2 regions of the Mangrovibacter sp. MFB070 genome follow, and region 2 is predicted to be linked to the other one. Evidence: predicted binding sites of a transcription regulator. Region 2 holds the regulator's gene; the other holds the start of a gene.
The links. The regulator LexA, encoded in region 2, represses DNA repair genes until DNA is damaged. The targets are predictions, from matches to a motif close to TNCTGTATGTACATACAGNA.
Positions count from the first base shown of each region.

Region 1: a site for LexA is predicted at 4,578-4,597, ahead of dinG (ATP-dependent DNA helicase DinG). Genes of this name have one in related genera too.

Region 1 is NZ_JJMI01000025.1:22,508-30,562, forward strand. Features, by position in the region: gene DT73_RS12245 (S24 family peptidase) at 8-721, shown strand; gene ybiB (DNA-binding protein YbiB) at 1,414-2,379, opposite strand; gene dinG (ATP-dependent DNA helicase DinG) at 2,383-4,566, opposite strand; gene rhlE (ATP-dependent RNA helicase RhlE) at 4,753-6,120, opposite strand; gene cecR (transcriptional regulator CecR) at 6,381-7,052, shown strand; gene hlyD (secretion protein HlyD) at 7,064-8,053, shown strand; gene DT73_RS12275 (ATP-binding cassette domain-containing protein) at 8,053-8,055, shown strand, end outside.
Region 2 is NZ_JJMI01000003.1:39,223-47,277, reverse strand. Features, by position in the region: gene dinF (MATE family efflux transporter DinF) at 311-1,636, opposite strand; gene lexA (transcriptional repressor LexA) at 1,736-2,350, opposite strand; gene DT73_RS01675 (diacylglycerol kinase) at 2,519-2,887, opposite strand; gene plsB (glycerol-3-phosphate 1-O-acyltransferase PlsB) at 3,018-5,456, shown strand; gene ubiA (4-hydroxybenzoate octaprenyltransferase) at 5,524-6,405, opposite strand; gene ubiC (chorismate lyase) at 6,390-6,917, opposite strand; gene malM (maltose operon protein MalM) at 7,101-8,030, opposite strand.

The DNA.
Region 1 (8,055 bases), on a different contig from region 2:
CGTAAATATGGAGTTTGAAGAATCTAAAGACTGGTTAACGGCTAAAGATGCAGCCGGTCTACCTGATATGCCTACAACCCCGAGAAGGGCAAGAGACATACTGGACAGAGCCAGCTATGACCGACCTGATTTGCGGAGAAAAAGGAAAGGGACGAAAGCGACGGAATATCATATATCTGTCCTGCCACCAGCAGCAAAGTTGGCGTACAAGAGTGAGGGAAGTAAACAGTCAGTAAATGATGTGCCATCACCTAACTACACTGTAGAAAAAGCAGAACCTGATTCGTATGACAACTTCTTAGATGAATTTGCTCTTATACCAGGTTATCGCATCCAAGTATCGGCTGGATATGGTTCATTTAATGATGATGGCATTTCACCATGTAGACATCTAGCGTTTAGACGTAAGTGGTTGTCATATCGTGGTTTTCATGAAAAAGACCTTGTTGTTGTTTGGGCAAAAGGTGATTCCATGGAACCAACAATCAGCAACAACGACACTTTACTCATTAACACAGCAGATGCCAGGCCATCTGATGGAAACATGTATGTAATCAGACAAGATGACTTGTTGTGGGTGAAAAGGTTTCAGATTCAACCTAATGGCGCCTGGGTTCTTATTAGCGATAACACGACTTATCCACCAATGCCTATTTCAAAAAGTGAGCTTCATAACTTTGAAGTCATTGGCCGTGTTGTTCATATTGCAAAGGATGTTTAAGGTTTAAATGCACTTTAAACCTTGAAATCACCCAGCGGTACTTTCATTTTTTATGTGTCAGTAATCTCGTTTCAAGTTAGGTGATCTAAAAAAGCGTTCGGCATTGACCTCGCTCTGTGTACTTCATAGTAGATTACCTGAAGCCTTTCATATCAAGACTTATCCCACATACTCCCGGTTAAACCCGGATATTCCCGGTACTAGATACTATTCATTACTTATGTGTCACTTAACAACGGGATTGATGAGTCACTAAGATTTGATCTTATCCGGCCCGATGACCGCGGATAATGCCTTCCCGCAAACAGCCAGATTCAATTATTTTGAATAACTACAACAAGGTTTTTACATAGCCACCAGGTGGGAATGACTGAGATAATAGCGCTAACAGAGTAAGACAAGACATATAAAGACGTACCTGCACGGAACCCCCTGTTAAACAGGCTCAGGTTCCACCATCGCTATTTTCGTACAGAACGTTGTTGAGGCCGGTTCTTAATGAGCCGGCCTCAATTTATATGGGTTATATGGGGTGCCTGAAACCACTCCCGTGGGTTGTATTTCTCTGTGTTATTTACCCTTGTTTTTGCCTGAATATCAGGCTCAGCCACCGCCATACCTGCCACTATTTTGCCTGTAACCGGGTATCGTGGCCGGGCCACGCGCGGTGGCTTTTTTATGCTTATGCAGCGCTAAATTAACTGCCCCACCCGCTGTAAACCTTCTTCCAGCGTTGCGACTTCTGCTGCCGCCAGTAAACAACATGCTAACTGAATCTGGATAGATTCCGGAACAGGCTCTTCGCCGCGCAAACAGCGTGTTAACCACTCAACAGTCAGTTGCGGGTCTTTGCCTGAAGGGAAAACCGGTGCCGGGCTGACTTCTGCCTGACGGCTATAAACCACCTGCTCACCTGCGGCATTCACCCAGTTTATTTGCGGGCAACGTAATGGGTTGGCGTACACTTCCCCTTCAGTTCCGTGCATAACCAGTGCCTGACCACCCACAGTCTGGAAAAACTGGCTCACGCGGGATAAGTATTCCGGGTGCGAGACACTCGAAAGCCGTAATGCCGCATTTTCCGGAAAAGGCGTCAGCAATTTTGCCAGCGTGTGAGCGCTGTTACGCACCCCCATTCGCCAGCGCAGTGCCAGTTGAGTTGCCAGTGGCGGGCACAAAGCACTGACAGGTATATAAACAGGTTTATCACCTTCCAGCTCCGCCTGAGCCTTGCCACGAGAATGAACCGCCTCAATGCCCATCATGGAAAACAGCGTTTCCGTGATTACCCTGCCCGGGTCATCGCTCACACCATGGACCACAACCGGGAAACCCAGCCGGGAAAGTAACAAGGCGAGTAGTGGTGTCAGGTTCGGTAACTTACGTGCGCCGTTATAACTGGGAATAACGATGGGCACAGGCCTGCCTGCCGGGGCAGAAAGCTGCAGCGTATGCGTGCGCGTGGCCTGGTAAAAGCCCTGCATTTCGCTTTCGCCTTCCCCTTTGACACGCAAAGCAATTAATACCCCGCCCAGTTCCAGTTCAGGAACGTCTCCGCGTAACATGCTGGCATATAGTGCCTGAGCAGTTTCGCAGTCCAGATCCCGGGCATGATTTTTACCCCGGCCAATTTCTTTGATAACTTTACGGTAATCCATACTTTACTCTCTGCCTTGTTTTTCCCGAGCCTGGCGAGGTGAGCGCCTGCGTTTTTTTTCCGGTTTGCCCGGTTTTGCAGAACATGGGACTGCTGGTAGCTCAGGCTGGCTGATAGGAAATACAGGTAACGCATCCAGCAGCCTTTTACCATAGTTTTTTGTCAATAAGCGCCGGTCATAAATCACCACTTCCCCCCAACAACTGTGGCTACGTATCAGGCGGCCCACTTGCTGAATCAGTGTGAAAGAGGCTCCGGGCAGGCTTTGTACATCGAACGGGTAGCGTTTCAGGCTTTTCAGCCACTCCCCTTCGGTAATCACCACCGGGCTGTCTACCGGGGGAAATGCAATTTTATGGATATGGACCTGGCTTAACAGTTCACCTTTCAAATCCAGGCCTTCGGCAAAAGACTGCAACCCAACCAGCACACTGGTTTCCCCCTGGCTTACACGCTTACGGTGAAGCTCAACCAGCCGGTAACGGGGCTGGTCGCCCTGCACCAGTAACACCAGACGCAGATCCTGCACTTCTTCAAGAAAAATATTCATTGCACGGCCACTGGCAAATAACACCAGCATCCCTTTGTGCTTGCCTGCCTTGAGTTGCTCACGGAAAAACGCCGCCATCTCGGCAATATGCTGGCGCTCTGTTGCTGGCTGAGGGTCGGTTTGCATTTGGGGAATAACAATGCGCCCCTGGTCTACATGGTTAAAGGGGGAATCCAGAGTAACGAAGGTATCCCCCCGTTTTTCATGCAGCCCGGTGAGCTCCTGAATGCGGGTATAACTGTTCAGGGAACGTAATGTGGCTGAAGTCACTACAATATGGGGAATTTGCCGCCACAACAGGCGTTCCAACTGGTCGCTGACACGAATGCCAACACAGTGGAAGAACAGGTGAGCCTGGCCATCCTGAAAAGTACGGGTAAACCATTTTGATACCGGTGCTCCGGAGGCTTTTTCCATTGCCGCCAGCCGCCACAATTTACTCTGCGCCTCAAAGTGGCCAAAAGCCCGGTTAGTTTGCAGAATCAGGCGGTGCAACCGCACAATATCATGCTGCCCGGTGCGTTCACTTAAATCATTCAGGAATGATTCTGCAAGGCCACGCAGTGCATCGGTCAGTTTTGCCAGGCGCTCACAATGGGCCATGATATCTTCGGGCAAAACCCCCATGGGGAAACGGTAATCACCTTCTTCTGTGGCTGGCAGCGCTAAATCAAATTGTGCAACCAGGCCCGCAAGATGTTCAGTGATTTCTTCACAATGGTTTGCCAGGCGCTCGGGTGTTGCCAGCGGAGGAACCGTTTTAGGGCGGAACTGCTCCAGGCAGGTGCTGACCAGTTTGCAAAACAGATCCAGCTGCAGGCGGCTCCAGCCAGGCGTGATTTCCGCACTCATTTCCAGTGCATCACGGGCAACCTCTGGTATATGGTGGCCTTCATCCAGTACCAGTAGCAAATTATCTGGCTCCGGTAACACGGATTCACTCTCCATTGCCGCCAGCACCAGAGCATGGTTCGCCACCACCACTTCAGCTTCACGAATTTCACGGCGGGCCACAAAGAAAGGGCACTCACGGTACCAATGGCAGTTGCTGCCAAGGCAACTGGCGCGGTCTGTGCTCAGGCGCGCCCATAACCCGTCATCAATAACTTTATCTGTGTGGTCACGCAGACCATCCCAACTGTAGCTGTCGAGGTCTTTCTTTAATGCCGCACAGCGCTGTTGTTCTGCTTTATTTTTCGGCGTGAGGTCATCATCAAGAAACGCTAACAGATCCCCCTGGCTGCTGTTATCGCTGGCGAGGGCTTCCAGGTTACGTGGGCAAACATAGCGCCCACGGCCAAAAGCGGCTGTATAACGCAATTCAGGGATTATCTTGCTCAGAAGAGGGAGATCTTTACTGTAGATCTGATCCTGCAACGCGACGTTCGCAGTACTGACCACCAGCGTTTTTTTTTCATCCCGGGCAAGGGCAATCCCCGGAATCAGGTAGGAGAGCGTTTTACCTACGCCCGTTGGCGCTTCAATAACCAAATGCCGGCCGCTGTCACCCGCCAGGTTTTTTGCCACCTCGGCAATCATATGCCGCTGAGGAGGGCGAGGGATAAAATCAGGGATTTGTTGTTGCAGCGCTTTGTACCATGCGGCAATTTGCGCCTTTTGTGCCGCGGATAAGGCCATTGCAGTTCCTGTACTGTATAAACAACCACTATTGTGGCATTTTTTCGTGGCTGGCTGAACTGCTTTTTGGGGCAAATTGGTTTACTGGAAGAGAGCCGGCAATTCTGTGAACCAGAATTGCCGGGAACGGCTAACAGACCGGGGGTTAACCGCAGTGGCAGGCAGTTTTACCAGCCACGCAGGCCATTACTGGCCATTACTGCCATTCTCTTTTCGGGGAGCACGCGAGCGGCGGGGTTTTGCCGGGCGGTTTTCAGGTTTGCCGCTGGCATTTTCAGGCCGGGCACCACGGTTTTCTGGGCGCGGGGTGCGTTTCTTCGCCGGAGCCCCGGCTGAAGGGCGGCTACCACGGCCCTGGCCACCACCACGGCGGCCACGCGACTGGCGGTCTTCCACTGGTTCCGCTTTGATGGACGGGTCTGGCTCATAGCCGTCAATCGCCATGCGCGGTATTGGGCGTTTAAGTAAGCGCTCAATGTCTTTTAACAGTTTGTGCTCGTCTACACACACCAGTGACACCGCCTGCCCGGTTGCTGCCGCGCGCCCGGTACGGCCAATACGGTGAACATAGTCTTCCGGCACATTTGGCAACTCATAGTTAACCACATAAGGCAGTGATTCAATATCAATACCACGTGCAGCAATGTCTGTAGCCACCAGCGCACGAATCGCGCCGGATTTAAAATCGGCCAGCGCACGGGTACGGGCTCCCTGGCTTTTATTACCATGAATAGCCGCAGCGCTGATGCCGTCTTTGTTCAGTTGCTCCGCAAGGTGGTTGGCACCGTATTTTGTGCGGGTGAAGATCAGTACCTGCTGCCAGTTATCTTTACCAATCAGGTGAGACAACAATTCACGCTTACGCTTTTTATCAACCAGGTGCACATATTGTGTCACCTGTTCTGAAGGCGCATTACGGCGTGCAACTTCAATCACTTCCGGGTTTTTAAGTAACCCGGAAGCCAGGTGTTTAATGTCATCAGAGAAGGTTGCGGAAAACAGCAAGTTCTGGCGTTTTGCCGGTAATTTTGCCAGCACACGGCGAATATCATGGATAAAGCCCATATCCAGCATGCGGTCTGCTTCATCCAGCACCAGTACTTCTACTTTATCCAGGCTGACTGCATTTTGGTGCACCAGATCCAGCAAGCGGCCAGGAGTGGCGACCAGAATATCTACGCCACCACGCAGCTTCATCATTTGTGGGTTGATGCTGACACCGCCATACACCACCAGTGAACGCAGTTTCAGGTGGCTGCTGTAGGCACGCACATTTTCCCAAACCTGTGCAGCAAGCTCGCGGGTAGGCGTCAGAATCAGAGCACGAACAGGGCGTTTGCCACTGACCGCATGCGGAGACTGAGACAATTTCTGCAACAATGGCAAAGTAAACCCGGCGGTTTTCCCGGTCCCGGTCTGTGCGCTGGCCATTAAATCGCGCCCGGCAAGCACTGCCGGAATCGCCTGTTGTTGAATTGGGGTTGGCTCGCTATAACCCTGTTCAGCTACTGCCTGTAAAATTGCCGGATTTAACCCGAGTGATTCAAAAGACATAACAACTCCTCACTCACCCTGCCCGCAGTTTACGGCGTAGTTCCAGGGATCGTCGTTTTAGTGGCAAGGGAACCCCTTAACCAAACAACAGCGACACAACCACAGTGTCATGAAGCGGCGGAGTGTAACAGCTTTTCCGTCGCGCTGCATAAATTCCCGCGAACAGAAATTTCTGCAAAATAATACGCTGCCAGTAGCCATATACCAAAAGCTGGCATAAACTTAATCAAACGATTGATTAACTTTTACTTGCTCTGGTGATGAATACGATGAATACGCCCGTCACCTCTCGGGGTGAACTCGCTAAAAACCAATTAATTACTGCCGCTATAGCGCAGTTTGGTGAGTTTGGTTTGCATGCAACCACACGAGATATTGCAACACAGGCCGACCAAAATATAGCTGCCATTACTTACTATTTTGGTTCAAAAGAAGAACTGTATATGGCCTGCGCGCAATGGATAGCAGATTTTATCAGCCATAATTTCCAGCCACATGTTGCTTCCGCGGTACAGCTACTTTCCCGGGAACAACCAGACAAAACGGCAGTGCGCGAGTTAATTCACCTGGCCTGCGGCCATATGTGCAAATTGCTGACCTCAGATGAAACCCTCAACCTGAGTAAATTTATTTCCCGCGAACAGCTTTCCCCCACTTCCGCTTACACCCTGATTCATGACCAGGTGATCGCCCCCATGCATGATCACCTGTGCGCATTAATCGCCTGTTACTGTGGGCGGGATCCACTGGATACAGAAACCATTTTGCATACCCATGCCTTGTTAGGTGAGATCCTTGCGTTCCGCCTTGGGCGCGAAACCATTTTATTACGCATGGGCTGGACCCAATTCGATAATCAAAAAGTTGGGCTGATTAGCAACGTTATCGCATCGCATATTGATTTTATTTTATACGGACTGTCTCAACACTGAGGAACGCTGGCATGAAACACCGCAAGCCACTGATTGCAGCTGTGATTTTATTAGTTCTCATTGTAGCTGGTGCCGGTGTCTGGTGGTACCAGCAACACCAGGATGACACACTGACACTCTACGGCAATGTCGATATTCGAACAGTGAACATGAGCTTCCGGGTTGGAGGCCGCCTTGAAGAACTGAATGTGGACGAAGGCGATAAAATCACGGCAGGCGAAACACTCGGTATGCTGGATAAAAAGCCTTACACCATTGCGCTGGCACAGGCACAGGCTAATGAAGACGCCGCTCAGGCCAAATATGACCTGGTGATGGCCGGCTACCGTAGTGAAGAAATCGCCCAGGCCGCCGCCGCCGTGAAACAAGCCCAGGCAGCAGCCCAGTACGCCACTCGTTACTACCAGCGCCAGCAGGCGTTATGGCAACAACGGGTAAATTCCGCCGATGATTTAGCCAATGCCCGCTCGGCGAGTGTTCAGGCTCAGGCCAACCTGAAAGCCGCCAAAGATAAACTCAGCCAGTACAAAGCGGGTAACCGCCCGCAGGAAATTGCTGAAGCCAAAGCCAGCCTGGAGCAAGCCCAGGCAGCCCTTGCCCAGGCGCAACTGGATTTACACGATACCACCCTTACCGCTCCGTCAAGTGGCACGCTGCTGACACGCGCGGTAGAACCTGGCACGATGTTAAGTGCTGGCAGTACGGTGCTGACATTGTCATTAACCCGCCCGGTTTGGGTGCGCGCTTATGTAGACGAAAAAAATCTCGGCCAGGCAGTGCCCGGGCGTAATGTGCTGATTTATATCGATGGTCGCCCTGGGAATCCGTGGAAAGGTAAAATTGGTTTTGTTTCACCCACGGCCGAATTTACCCCGAAAACCGTCGAAACGCCGGACCTGCGAACTGACCTGGTTTACCGCCTGCGTATCATTGTCACCCACCCCGACGATACGCTACGCCAGGGCATGCCAGTAACCATTCGGTTTGAAGGAGAGCAGTAATG
Region 2 (8,055 bases):
CTTGCAGCGAGGCCTGCTCGCGTAAGACCGGTGAACCGCAGAAAGGAAGACAAGGTTATTCCGCCCGGACGGCGGAATAAGGCGAACCGAGGCATGGATGCCGAGTCGAGCCGGCCGCAGGCTGACTGCCCGGAGGTGAACGCAGTGCGCAGCACCGGTCGCCAGCGAAAAACCGGATTGTTAAGGGGCGGGCCCCTTAACACGTTCACAGGCTGTGAAGCCACATTAACCACCTCACTTCAGGTGAACGGAAACAACTACACCACTGAAAATGAACGAAAACAGCCAGCTACACTGCAAGTGCTCCCCTTCACTTCACCTCAAACCACGTGCCATCCCGCCAGTACCGCCGCCAGCACCACCCCAACGTCACCCCGCGCAGCACCAAAAACACCACCAAAGAAAACCACAACCCATGATTCCCAAACCCAGGCAGTGTCAGCAGGCACACCGCAAACCCTGCGGCTGAAAGCGCCATGCTGTTACGCATTTCTGCGCCCCGGGTCGCACCAACAAACATCCCGTCCAACAAATAACACCACACCCCGGCAACCGGCAGCAGCACCTGCCAGAACAAGTATTTATCTGCCAACTGGTGTAATGCTGGTAGCGAAGTCAGTAAGCCAATAATTTGTGGCCCGGCAAGGGCATAAACCAGAGAGAACCCCAGAGCTACCACACCAGCCTGGCGGCATGCAGCGCCCCATACCGCCAGCAACTGCCCTTTGCTGCGGGCCCCAAAAGCCTGGCCGGAATGGGCTTCTACTGCATAAGCAAAACCATCAAGTGCGTAAGCGGTAAAGGTCAGTAACGTCATCAGTAATGCATTTACAGCCACAATATCGCCGCCCAGCCTGGCGCCGAGCACCGTGATGGAAGCAAAGCAGCCCTGAACCAGTAAAGAACGCAACATGATGTCACGGTTTAACGCCATCAAACGCCGAATATTACCGAACCACGCCGTTTTCAGGCCTGCCAGAGGAATGCCCCGCAGCACCAGAACCCGCCAGACCATCACCAACCCCAGAAGCAGCGTGACATACTCAGAGAGAGTGGTTGCCAGCGCAGCCCCTTTCACGTTCATACCCAGCCCCATTACCAGCCAGATATCCAGCGCGATATTCAGCACATTACCCACCACCAGCAGAATAACCGGAGCACGGGCATACTGCACACCCAACAACCAGCCCAGTAACACCAGGTTAGCCAGTGAAGCAGGGGCACCCAGCCAGCGAACCGATAAAAATGCCTGCGCCTGGGACAATACCGCTTCACTGCCGCCCGTCACGGTAAGTGCGAAGTGAATTAATGGCGCACGAAACACCACAATGGCGACTCCCGCCACCAGTGCCAGCAATAACGGCTGCATCAGGGCTCGTAACAACCCCTCGTCGTCTCTTGCGCCATAAGCCTGGGCCGTTAACCCGGTAGTACTCATCCGTAAAAACAGCAGCAGCATAAACAGAAAACTGGTTGCTGTTGCGCCAATAGCCACGCCACCAAGGTAATCCGGGCTGTCCAGGTGCCCAATCACCGCAGTATCAACCAGGCCCAATAACGGTACGGTGATGTTGGACACTATCATGGGAATAGCCAGGCGCCACAATGCCCGGTCAGTTCGGGAAAAAAATCGCATCACTTACCCCGGATAAAGTTTGGGTGAACACCCACAAAAAAGCCGTGACACAGGCTGGCTGCATCACGGCTGTAAAAGCATAGCAAATTAAGGATTCGGTCAGAGCCAGTCGCCGTTGCGAATAACGCCAACAGCCAGGCCCTCGATGGTAAAGTTTTGCTCGCGTAAATCGACAACAATGGGTTTGAATTCGTTATTTTCAGGGAGTAACTGAACCGTATTCCCTTGCTGTTTCAGGCGTTTAACGGTTACTTCGTCGTCGATGCGTGCCACAACGACCTGGCCATTGCGCACATCCTGCGTTTTATGCACTGCGAGTAAATCGCCGTCCATAATACCGATATCTTTCATTGACATACCACTAACGCGCAGTAAGAAATCCGCATGTGGTTTAAACAGGGAAGGGTCGACCTGATAGTGGCCTTCAATGTGCTGCTGAGCCAGCAGTGGTTCACCGGCAGCAACCCGGCCAACCAGCGGCAGGCCGTCGTCATTGGATTCTTCCAGGAGCAGACGAATACCACGAGAAGCGCCAGAAACGATTTCGATAACCCCTTTGCGGGCCAGCGCTTTCAAGTGTTCCTCTGCCGCATTGGGCGAACGAAAACCCAGACGTTGCGCTATTTCCGCACGGGTTGGAGGCATCCCCGTCTGGCTAATGTGATCCCGGATGAGATCATAGACCTCCTGCTGTCTGGTAGTAAGTGCTTTCATTCCTTCTGCCCCCTGGGTGTATATACAGTTATGCTGTGAGTATATACAGTTAATGGTGATTTTGAAACCACAATTAAGCAAAAAACCAGGGACTTATCCCATAAAGTAGCCAGAGGTAACCAGACAGCGCCTGAAATACACGGTATCAAGCGTTTTTTCAGGAAAAACTCAGAAAAAATGAGACCAGAGCACGCTTCCCCAGGTAAACAGGGCGAGTATAATTGCGAACAACACTGCAGCGGACCCCATATCTTTAGCCCTGCCAGAGAGTTCGTGAAAATCTGTTCCCACCCGGTCAACAATGGCTTCAATAGCACTGTTGAGAATTTCGATTATCATAACCAGAGTGACGGAGCCGATAAGCAACACGCGGGCAATGGCACCGACATCCAGCCAACAGGCAATAAAGATAGCCAGTACAGTAGCAACTCCTTCCTGGCGAAATGCGGCTTCATTGCGCCATGCCGCACGAATACCTTTCCAGGAATAACCGGCTGCTTTAATGATTCGGGTGAGTCCAGTGGTGTTACTTGCCATGAAGGAACCTTTTTAGCTTAGTGGCGTCAATGCCTGTAGCGTCGCGCAGGCAACTTCCTCAGAAATCCAGGCGGGTTTCTGTTATTCTTGCGACGCATTTGCGTTTTTAACCAGAGGCTTTACAACGTTTATGTCCGGTTGGCCACGAATTTACTACAAATTGCTGAATTTACCATTAAGTATGCTGGTAAAAAGCAAATCTATTCCGGCGGATCCTTGCGCCGAATTGGGTTTAGATACCTCTCGCCCTATTATGTATGTGCTGCCTTACAATTCAAAGGCAGACTTACTGACATTACGGGCGCAATGTCTGGCACACGATTTGCCAGACCCGCTGACACCCCTTGAAGTGGACGGTGCCTGCCTGCCACGCTATGTATTTATTCATGGCGGGCCGCGTGTATTTACCTATTACACGCCGAAGGAAGAGTCCATCAAGCTGTTTCATGATTACCTGGATCTGCACCGCAGCAACCCCAATCTGGATGTCCAGATGGTGCCAGTATCAGTGATGTTTGGCCGTTCACCAGGCCGGGAAAAAGGCGAAGAAAACCCGCCGCTGCGCCTGCTTAACGGCATTCAGAAGTTCTTTGCCGTGCTATGGCTGGGCCGCGACAGCTTCGTGCGTTTTTCGCCGCCCGTCTCTCTGCGCTGGATGGCGACAGAGCATGGCACAGACAAAACTATCGCCCAGAAGCTGGCCCGGGTTGCACGTATGCACTTTGCCCGGCTGCGTCTGGCGGCTGTCGGCCCGCGCTTACCTGCCCGTCAGGACCTGTTCAATAAGTTGTTGTCTTCAAAAGCTATCGCCAAAGCGGTAGAAGATGAAGCGCGCAGCAAGAAAATCTCCCATGAAAAAGCACAGCAAAATGCCGTTGCTCTGATGGAAGAAATTGCCGCGAACTTCTCCTATGAAGCCATCCGCATGACTGACCGCGTGCTGGGCTTCACCTGGAACCGGTTATATCAGGGCATTAACGTTCATAACGCTGAGCGGGTTCGCCAGTTGGCCCATGAAGGCCACGAACTGGTGTATGTTCCCTGCCACCGCAGCCATATGGATTACCTGCTGCTGTCCTATGTGCTGTATCACCAGGGGCTGGTGCCGCCGCATATTGCAGCTGGCATTAACCTGAACTTCTGGCCCGCCGGGCCGATTTTCCGCCGTCTGGGTGCTTTCTTTATTCGCCGTACGTTTAAAGGCAATAAGCTCTATTCAACCGTGTTCCGTGAATACCTGGGTGAATTATTCAGCCGTGGGTATTCGGTGGAGTATTTTGTTGAAGGGGGGCGTTCGCGCACCGGCCGCCTGCTTGACCCAAAAACCGGCACACTGTCTATGACGATTCAGGCCATGCTGCGCGGCGGTACCCGCCCGATTACGCTGGTGCCGATTTACATTGGTTATGAACATGTCATGGAAGTGGGCACCTACGCGAAAGAGTTGCGTGGCGCCACTAAAGAGAAAGAGAGCCTTATCCAGATGATGCGCGGCCTGAGCAAGCTGCGTAACCTGGGCCAGGGGTATGTCAACTTTGGCGAGCCAATTCCACTGACCAACTGGCTGAATCAGCATGTCCCGGAGTGGCGTGATGCGATAGACCCCATCGAAGCGATACGCCCGCCGTGGTTAACCCCCAGCGTGAACGAAATTGCTCATACACTGATGGTGCGCATTAACAATGCTGGTGCGGCTAACGCCATGAACCTGTGTTGCACGGCTTTACTGGCCTCTCGCCAGCGTTCACTTACCCGTGAGCAACTGACTGAGCAGTTAGAATGTTACATGAGCCTGCTGCGCAATGTGCCTTATTCACCGGATGCTACCGTTCCTGCATTGTCGGCCAGCGAGCTTATCGACCACGCATTGCAGATGAATAAGTTCGAAGTAGAAAAAGACACGATTGGCGATATTATCGTTCTGCCCCGTGAGCAGGCCGTGTTAATGACCTACTATCGCAATAACATTGTGCATATGCTGGTGATGCCGTCTTTACTGGCCTCAATTATTACGCAACACCGTAATATCACACGCGAAGATCTGCTGAGCCGGGTAGAAGTACTGTTCCCAATGCTTAAAGCAGAGCTGTTCCTGCACTGGGACAAAGAAGCACTGGGTTCTGTAGTGGATGCGCTGCTCAATGAGCTGGTGCAGCAGAACCTGATTCTGGAAGACGGCGGCCGTTTCCGCCTGAACCCGGCACGCTCCCGGACTCTACAGCTGCTTGCAGCCGGGGTGCGCGAGACGATTCAACGTTATGCAATCACTTTCTGGCTGTTGAGCGCCAACCCGACGATTAACCGCGGGACTCTGGAGAAAGAGAGCCGTACTGTGGCACAACGTTTGTCTGTACTGCACGGTATCAACGCCCCTGAGTTCTTCGACAAAGCGGTGTTCTCTTCTCTGGTGCTGACACTGCGTGATGAAGGCTATATCAGCGATACCGGTGATGCGGAGCCAACAGAAACCATGAAGGTTTACCAGTTGCTGGCTGAGCTGATTACTTCGGATATCCGCCTGACGATTGAAAGTGCTGCATCACAAGGCGAAGACGCACCCGCGCAATAACCGTTGAGTGTGTACGAAAAAAATGGCGGGAATTCCCGCCATTTTTTATGCCCGCAATAATAGCCGCTCAGGATAACGGCGGCAGATAATGTACAAACAACCCTAAAAATAATACCAGCCCTACATAGTTGTTATTCATAAAGGCTTTAAAACAGGCATCCCGGTCGCGCCCGGCAATGAGTTTTTGCTGGTATGAAAACAGCCCCGCAGCAAGCAACAGCGACCAGTAAAACGCACCGCTCAGGTGATTAAGCCAGCCCACCAGCACTAACAGTGCGAGAACCGCCACCTGCAATATGCCAATAATCAGTTTGTCGTAGCGCCCAAACAGAATAGCGGTGGATTTCACGCCTATTTTCAGGTCGTCGTCTCTGTCTACCATGGCATATTGCGTGTCATAAGCGACAGCCCAAAGGATATTGGCTAAAAACAGTAACCAGCAACTGAGCGGCAACTGTTCACTCACGGCCGAAAACGCCATAGGAATTGACCAGCCAAACGCAGCCCCTAATACCACCTGAGGTAAATGGGTGTAGCGTTTCATAAACGGGTATACCCAGGCCAGTGCCAGCCCGGCGACAGACAGCAGAATCGTCATGGTGTTCAGGGTAAGCACCAGCACGAAAGCCAGTAATACCAGCACACCAAATAACGTAATCGCTTCACGTACTGTTACATCACCACTGGGCAATGGGCGGCGAGCAGTGCGCTTGACATGCCCGTCAAATTTGCGGTCGGCGAAGTCATTCACCACACAACCCGCGGCGCGCATTAACCAGACACCGGCAATGAAAACCAGCAGAATAGTTACCGGCGGGACGCCTGGTGCCGCAAGCCACAACGCCCATAAGGTAGGCCAGAGTAACAGTAACGCGCCAATCGGTTTGTCAGTACGCATGAGCCGGTGAAATGCCAGCAGCTTATTCTTCTGCGTCAGACTCCACTCCATTTTTCATCCTCTTGATACAACGGTGATGCAGGTAAAAACAATTCGGTCAGTAATAATGGTTTGCCCGACAAACGGAGGCGGGAACGGCGCCCCCATAAGGTTTCACTGCGCCCCGGGTGAATAAAATCGCGTGTAAGGGCTGATGAGGTAAACAAATACCTGCCAAGCGGCGTTGTGCCCAGGCGCTGTAACGCCAGCTCCGGACCGTTCAGCGTGGATAACGGCACCACAGTGCGCCCCACCAGCCAGGGCGTACTATCGCCCAGCAAAATAATTTCCCGTAACCAGTATTGTGGTTCACGGGGTAACCAGTCGGCGTCTTCACCCACCTGTTCCGGCGTTACAAAGCCTTCCGATAGCAGCGTCACACTAACCTTGCTGCAACAGCGTTCAAAACGCTTTGTCATTGAGTCTTCCAACAACAGCCAGTCACGCAGCCAGGCTGACAGGTTATCCGGCAGGGTGTCGGAGAAAGACAGCGCCCGTAATTGCGCCAAAGCAGGGTGCATCATGCCCAACAGTCTCCAGAACAGAACAGTGGACATTGTAACGCAGAACACGAAAAGGGTGTGGCAGGAAAATAGCAGAAACCAACAGCCATGTAACAAAAAAACAACGACCACAGACAAGCCTGCCGGTGGAAAAAAGGTGCGCAGACGCGCACCAAGGCTTACAAGATCAGCAATGTGGGGTGATTACCCCTTGCCTTTTACACTACTGATAAAGGTTTTACGTGCGCTGGTGGATCCAAGACGCTCCGCCTCATCAAGTAATTTCAACGCTTTATCTACATCACCTTTCGCCACGGCCTGCTTAATGGCCTGGTTAAAGTAGGCTTCAGTGTCATTCAGCATGGGCTCCGCTTTCAGTGCCGGAGCTGGTGCCGCAACAGGCGCGACAGGCGCAACAGCTGTGGCAGTATTTCCGACGGTGACCGTTGGGGTGCTGGCTGAAGAACCAAAGATAGGCCCAACCAGGATGCTGGCTCCGGAAGAGGTTTTCACTTTCAGTTTGAGCGTACCCTCTGTAGCGTGCTGCGCTACCGGGTCCGGAATATCCGGAATGGCATTACCCGCGCCTTTGGCGTAAGCCTTGGCCGGAGCAATCAATGTGGTGGTACGTTGTACATCCTGCGGAGTCGTAAAGACCAGTAAGTAAATTTTCTGCTGCCCTAACGCAGGCGTCAGTTTCAGGGTGCCTTCCAGCCGGTCGGCAGCCATCACACCAGGTTGTTGGTAAGTGAAGAAGTTCGCCGGGAACCAGGCTGACGGGTTCATATTTTGGTCCAGTACCAGCACATTCGGGGCGAATACCCGGTTCTGTGCCACTTCACTGGTCAGGGTAATTGAGAGTTCGCCAATATTGGCAGGCACGCTGTATGCGGCCACTGGCCCGGTAATGCCCGGGTTACTGAGTTGCTGGCCCTGTGTTGCCAGCTTAACTTCTACATTCTGCCCGGAATTTAATGGCTGCCAGGTTAACCGCTGGAGTGACTGAGCACTAAAAGTAGGCGCTCCGGCGAGATTTTGCGGCACCAGGTCAACTTCAGCGAAAGAGATTGCGGGAACAGTGGCGAGCAACCCTGCGCTCAGGCAAAGGGCAATGAGACTTTTTTTCATTGTTATGACCTCGATTACAGAAGGGATACGG